DNA from 2 places in the Pseudomonas sp. JL3 genome. Region 1 is predicted to be linked to the other one. Evidence: predicted binding sites of a transcription regulator. Region 1 holds the regulator's gene; the other holds the start of a gene.
The links. The regulator FliA, encoded in region 1, starts transcription of late flagellar genes. The targets are predictions, from matches to a motif close to CTAAAGTTTNNNNNNNNNNNGCCGNTAA.
Positions count from the first base shown of each region.

Region 2: the regulator FliA is predicted to act here: its motif matches at 1,752-1,779, upstream of MMG91_RS00860 (methyl-accepting chemotaxis protein).

Region 1 is NZ_JAKWJK010000010.1:140,570-143,775, reverse strand. It holds gene MMG91_RS18110 (protein phosphatase CheZ) at 1-638, opposite strand, end outside; gene MMG91_RS18105 (chemotaxis response regulator CheY) at 661-1,032, opposite strand; gene fliA (RNA polymerase sigma factor FliA) at 1,200-1,940, opposite strand; gene fleN (flagellar synthesis regulator FleN) at 1,937-2,767, opposite strand; gene flhF (flagellar biosynthesis protein FlhF) at 2,884-3,206, opposite strand, start outside.
Region 2 is NZ_JAKWJK010000001.1:207,977-211,182, reverse strand. It holds gene MMG91_RS00860 (methyl-accepting chemotaxis protein) at 1-1,624, opposite strand, end outside; gene MMG91_RS00855 (undecaprenyl-diphosphate phosphatase) at 1,917-2,747, shown strand; gene MMG91_RS00850 (DUF1294 domain-containing protein) at 2,744-3,175, shown strand; gene MMG91_RS00845 (MmcQ/YjbR family DNA-binding protein) at 3,182-3,206, opposite strand, start outside.

The DNA.
Region 1 (3,206 bases):
ATACCCGCAAAGCGGTCGACCTGACTGGCCATGAGCACGAGCTTGAGCAGGTTGCTTTCAACGTCGGTGACCAATTGGGTCACGCGCTTGATCACCTGACCGGTGAGGTCCTGGTAATCCTGGGCCAGCAGAATGTCGTTGAGGTTGCTCGACACGATGCGGTTGTCTTCGCTGCTGCGTGTCAGGAAACCGTCGACCCGCCGAGCCAGTTCGCGGAACTCTTCAGCCCCGACTTCGCGACGCATGAACCGTCCCCAATCCGTGCTCAGCGCCTGAGCTTCGTCGCTCAGGCTGTTGATCAGTGGCGTGGCATTTTCCACCAGGTCCATGGTGCGGTTGGCCGCGGCCTCGGTCAGCTTGACCACATAACCCAGGCGCTCGGTGGCATCCGTGATCTGAGACACTTCCTCGGCTTGCGGCATGTGCGGGTCAATCTGGAAATTGACGATCGCGCTATGCAGCTCGCGGGTGAGCTTGCCCACTTCCTGGTACAGGCCGCGGTCACGGGTCTGGTTGAGCTCATGGATCAGTTGCACAGCGTCGCCGAACCTGCCTTTTTCAAGGCTTTCGACCAGTTCGACCGCGTGTTTTTTCAGGGTCGACTCAAAATCGCCCTGTGAAGATTCGTTATGCTCCATAGCTCCCCCGTGGCGCAGTACATCAACCGATGCGTTCGAAAATCTTCTCGATTTTTTCTTTCAACGCCTGGGCTGTGAAGGGTTTGACCACATAGCCGTTAACACCGGCCTGGGCCGCTTCGATGATTTGCTCGCGCTTGGCTTCAGCGGTCACCATCAGCACCGGCAGGTGCTTGAGCTTTTCATCGGCGCGCACGTGACGCAGCAGGTCGATACCGGTCATGCCAGGCATGTTCCAGTCCGTTACCAGAAAGTCGATGCTCCCGCTGTTGAGCACCGGAATGGCAGTGGTGCCATCGTCAGCCTCGACCGTGTTGGTGAACCCAAGGTCACGCAACAGGTTTTTTATGATCCGCCGCATCGTTGAGAAGTCATCAACGATGAGGATTTTCATGTTCTTGTCCAATTCGACCTCCAAGCAGTCTTAAACGCGCCCAGCACCTGGACGCGCCATTTCAATCAATCCGGCAAAGCACTCAATGACTGTCTGGAGCACAACAGATCGAGACCGGCGCAGTTCAACACCACACCCGCTCCATTCGCAGTGTCCCCACACTGCCTTCAGCGCGCTCGCCACTCCCCCAAACGCCCCCGCAAACGGGCCGCGCACTGGCTGTGTAACTGGCTGACCCGCGATTCGCTGACCCCCAGGACCTCACCGATTTCCTTGAGATTCAACTCTTCGTCGTAGTACAGCGCCAACACCAGTCGCTCACGCTCCGGCAAATTGGCAATCGCGTCCGCCAGCGCCGCCTGGAAGCGTTCATCTTCCAGATCGCGTGACGGCTCGAGATGAGCACTGGCGCCATCCTCGTGCAGCCCTTCGTGTTCGCCGTCCTGCAACAGATCGTCGAAACTGAATAACCGGCTGCCCAGGGTGTCGTTCAAAATTCCGTAATAATCGTCGAGACTCAATTGGAGTTCGGCCGCAACTTCGTGATCTTTAGCGTCACGACCGGTTTTAGCTTCAATCGAGCGAATTGCGTCGCTGACCATGCGGGTATTGCGGTGAACCGAACGTGGTGCCCAGTCCCCCTTGCGCACTTCATCGAGCATCGCGCCGCGGATTCGAATGCCCGCGTACGTCTCGAAACTCGCGCCTTTGCTGGCGTCGTATTTGGTTGATACTTCCAGCAGGCCGATCATCCCGGCCTGGATCAAGTCTTCGACCTGGACACTGGCAGGCAAACGCGCCAGCAAGTGGTAGGCAATGCGTTTGACCAGTGGCGCGTAACGCTCGATCAGCTCGTACTGCGCGTCACGTGCCGACTTCTTGTAGAGGTTGTAGCCACTGGCTGTCATAGGACGGGTCCTGCGGTCTGTTGCACGAGGCGCTCGACGAAAAATTCCAGATGACCACGCGGGTTGGCCGGCAGCGGCCAGGTATCGACCTTCTGCGCAATGGCCTTGAACGCCAGGGCGCACTTGGAACGCGGGAAGGCTTCGTAGACGGCACGCTGCTTCTGCACGGCCTTGCGCACGCTTTCGTCGTAAGGCACCGCACCGACGTATTGCAAGGCGACGTCGAGGAAACGATCCGTGACCTTGGTCAACTTGGCGAACAGGTTGCGGCCTTCCTGCGGGCTCTGCGCCATGTTGGCCAGGACGCGGAAACGATTCATGCCGTAGTCGCGGTTAAGCAGTTTGATCAGCGCGTAGGCGTCAGTGATGGAGGTCGGCTCGTCGCACACCACCAGCAAGACTTCTTGCGCTGCGCGGACGAAACTGACTACCGAGTCACCAATGCCCGCAGCGGTGTCGATCACCAATACGTCAAGGTTGTCGCCGATGTCGCTGAAGGCCTGGATCAGGCCGGCATGCTGGGCCGGGCTCAGATGAACCATGCTCTGGGTGCCGGACGCAGCCGGGACGATGCGGATCCCGCCAGGCCCCTGCAACAGCACGTCGCGCAGCTCACAGCGGCCTTCGATCACGTCGGCCAGGGTACGTTTGGGTGTCAGCCCCAGCAGGACGTCGACGTTCGCCAGCCCCAGATCGGCATCCAGCAGCATGACGCGCCGGCCGAGCTCAGCTAGAGCCAGGGACAAGTTCACTGACACGTTAGTCTTCCCGACGCCACCTTTGCCGCCGGTCACCGCGATCACCTGTACGGGATGCATGCTGCCCATGTTATTTCTTTACCTTGTCTTACTTAGACGGAGGCCACATTACTGGCTGCGCGTTCACCAACTGAACAATGCATGGCAGACCATCGATGTAGGTACAAAAACTGTTCATTAATACCTCAGCCAACCCGCTTGGTCGGACTGTGGTAAATATCAGCGAACATATCAGCCATGGCTTCTTCGCTGGGTTCTTCCTGCATTTGCACGCTAACGGCGCGGCTGACCAACTGATGACGACGCGGCAGATGCAAATCATCCGGAATCCGCGGGCCATCGGTCAGGTAAGCCACCGGCAATTCATGACTAATGGCCAGGCTCAACACCTCACCCAAGCTTGCCGTTTCATCCAGTTTAGTCAGGATGCAGCCAGCGAGGCCGCAGCGCTTGTAACTGTGATAAGCAGCGGTTAGAACCTGTTTTTGACTGGTGGTTGCCAAGACCA
Region 2 (3,206 bases), on a different contig from region 1:
ACTGCTTGAGCAACCCGTTCAACTGTTCGCTCAATTCCTTGAGGTGAACGCTGGCCACGCTCGACTGTTCGGCCGCCAGTGCTGTGCTGTGGGACAACCCGGCTGCCTGGGTGACGTTCTGGTTGATGTCTTCCACCACGTGGGCTTGTTGCAAGGTCGCACTGGCAATTGAAGCGTTCAACCCGTTGAGGTTGCGCAAAGCCTGGCCGATGGCATTCAGGCTGGCGCCCGCCAGGCCGGCCTGCTCGATGGTCAGTTGCGAGGCACGGCTGCTGTCGCCAATCACCTTCACCGCCGCTTCGGAATGGCTTTGCAGGCGTTCGATCATCGACTGGATTTCCGCCGTCGACTTCTGAGTGCGCTGGGCCAGCAGGCGCACTTCATCGGCAACCACCGCAAACCCGCGACCTTGCTCGCCGGCCCGGGCGGCTTCGATAGCGGCGTTGAGGGCCAGCAGGTTGGTTTGCTCGGCGATGGAGCGAATCACTTCCAGAACGCTGCCGATTTGCGTGCTTTCATCGGCCAGCGTACGAATCACTTCCACGGCCTGATCGATGGTCGAAGAGAGCTTGTCGATCTGCTGCAAGCTGCCGTCGATATTGACCTGGCCCTGTTGCGCTTGAGACTCGGCATCGCGCATTTCGCTGGCCGCGTGCTCGGCGTTTTTGGCCACATCCTGCACGCCGTAGGTCACTTCGTTGATCGCGGTTGCCACCAATTCCATCTGCTGCGATTGCTGCTGGCTGCGTTGCTGAGCTTGCGCGGCATCGTTGCCCAGTTCGCTGGATGACTGGCCCAGCGCGCTGGCGGAGGCTTGCAGCTGACTGATCACCAGGCGCAGTTTGGTGGTAAAGGCGTTGAAGTGCCGGGCCAATTGCGTCACTTCGTCCTGGCCGTGGGTATCGAGGCTACGGGTCAGGTCGCTTTCACCGCTGGCAATGTTGGCCATGGCGTTCACGGTTTCCTGGAGTGGGCGCACGATGCTGCGGGCAATCATGATCACCAGCAACGCCATGATCAGGGCAATCACTAGGCCCACGAAAGAGGCCTTCCAGACCTGCGCATAAAATTCGGCCTGCATGTCGTCGATGTACACGCCAGAACCGATCACCCAACCCCAGGGCTCGAACAGTTTCACATAGGAGGTTTTTTCCACCGGCGCGCTGGCGCCCGGTTTCGGCCAGCGGTAATCGACCATGCCGGCACCCTTGGCCTTGGCGATGGCGACCATCTCGTTGAACAGCGCGAAACCGTCGGGGTCGCGGATCGTCGAGAGATTCTGGCCATCAAGTTTCGGATTGGTCGGGTGCATGATCATGACCGGCGTCAGATCGTTGATCCAGAAATAGTCGTTCTGGTCGTAGCGCAAACCGCGCACAGCGTTCAGCGCCTGTTTTTGCGCGGCGTCGCGGGTGAGGGTGCCGGCGGTTTCCAGGCTGTGATAGTAGGTGAGGATGCCACTGGCGGTCTGCACCACGTGCTGGGTCTTCTGGCCCTTGGCTTGATAGAGATCGTCGTGAATCTGCTTGAGCATCAACACGCCCAACGTCAATAGCATCACCACGGCCACGATCAAGATGAGCCACAAGCGTCGGCTGATCGACACACTGCGCAAGCTGTTCATAACGCTGTTACTCCGGTTTCTTGTTTTTGTAATAAACGATCGCCAGCATCCAACCACACTTTGCCGATCGGGCCTATCCGACTCAGGTCCTATTACGCGGCAGCGTAAATGAGGCGTGTCTGATAGGATTTCGGCCCCGCACGGAAAAACCTGAGCCCAAGTCTTTTTTCACGCAATTTTTACGGTTTTGCGTGAATCTTGTGCGCGCGGGGATTCAGCTAAGGTTGATCGCAGTTAACGCTTATAAATTATTAACGGAGCATGCCTGGGGGTATTGCTTCTTGGGGGATTGATGGATCTTTGGACGGCCTTTCAGGCATTGATTTTAGGCGTTGTAGAAGGGTTGACGGAATTCTTGCCCATTTCCAGTACCGGGCACCAGATCATCGTGGCGGACTTGCTCAACTTTGGGGGCGAGCGGGCCATGGCCTTCAACATCATCATTCAGCTCGGGGCGATCCTGGCGGTGGTCTGGCAGTTTCGCCGCAAGATCTTCGACGTGGTCATCGGCTTGCCGACGCAGCCCAGTGCCCGACGCTTTACCGCAAACCTGTTGATCGCCTTCCTGCCGGCTGTGGTATTGGGGGTGATTTTCGCCGACTTGATTCACGAGTATCTGTTCAACCCGATTACCGTGGCCACCGCATTGGTCGTGGGCGGGGTCGTCATGTTGTGGGCCGAACGTCGTCAGCATGAAGTGCATGCTGAAAGCGTCGATGACATCACCTGGAAAGACGCCCTGAAAGTCGGCTTCGCCCAGTGTCTGGCGATGATCCCCGGGACCTCGCGTTCCGGCTCGACGATCATTGGCGGTCTGCTGTTCGGGTTGTCGCGCAAGACGGCTACCGAATTCTCGTTCTTCCTCGCCATGCCAACCATGGTCGGCGCGGCGGTGTACTCGGGCTACAAATACCGCGACCTGTTTGTTCCGGCTGATTTCCCGGTGTTCGCCATTGGCTTCGTCACCGCGTTTATCTTTGCGATGATCGCTGTCCGCGGCTTGCTGCTGTTCATTGCCAGCCACAGCTACGCGACATTCGCCTGGTATCGCATTGTGTTCGGCCTGGTGATCCTGGCCACTTGGCAATTCGGCTGGGTCGACTGGACAGCGGTCAAGCCATGAACGATTCCAGTGCGCGCAACAACAACCCCGGACGCAAGTCCGGGGGCGCCATTCAGAACCTGCGGCTGAAATTGCTGGCATTCGCTGTGCTGTGCGCAGTGCCGTTGTTTGGCTCGGTGTCGCTGTGGCTGCGCGGGGTGTCGGTGATTCCACTGGCGGCCTACGGCATCGTCAGCGTGCTGGCGTTTTTCCTGTACTGGAGCGACAAGCACAAGGCCCGCGCCGACAGTTGGCGTACGCCGGAGAACGTCTTGCACGCGGTGGAGTTGGCGGGCGGTTGGCCGGGGGCCTTGCTGGCTCAGCAAGCGTTTCGGCACAAGACCCGCAAAGTCTCGTTTCAGTTGGTGTTCTGGCTCATCGTGTTGATGCACCAGGTGTTCTGGATCGACCAGCTGTTTCTGGGCGCTAACCTGTTTGCGTTGTTTTAAAGCACTTTAAAGCAGCAAGCCGACCTGCGTG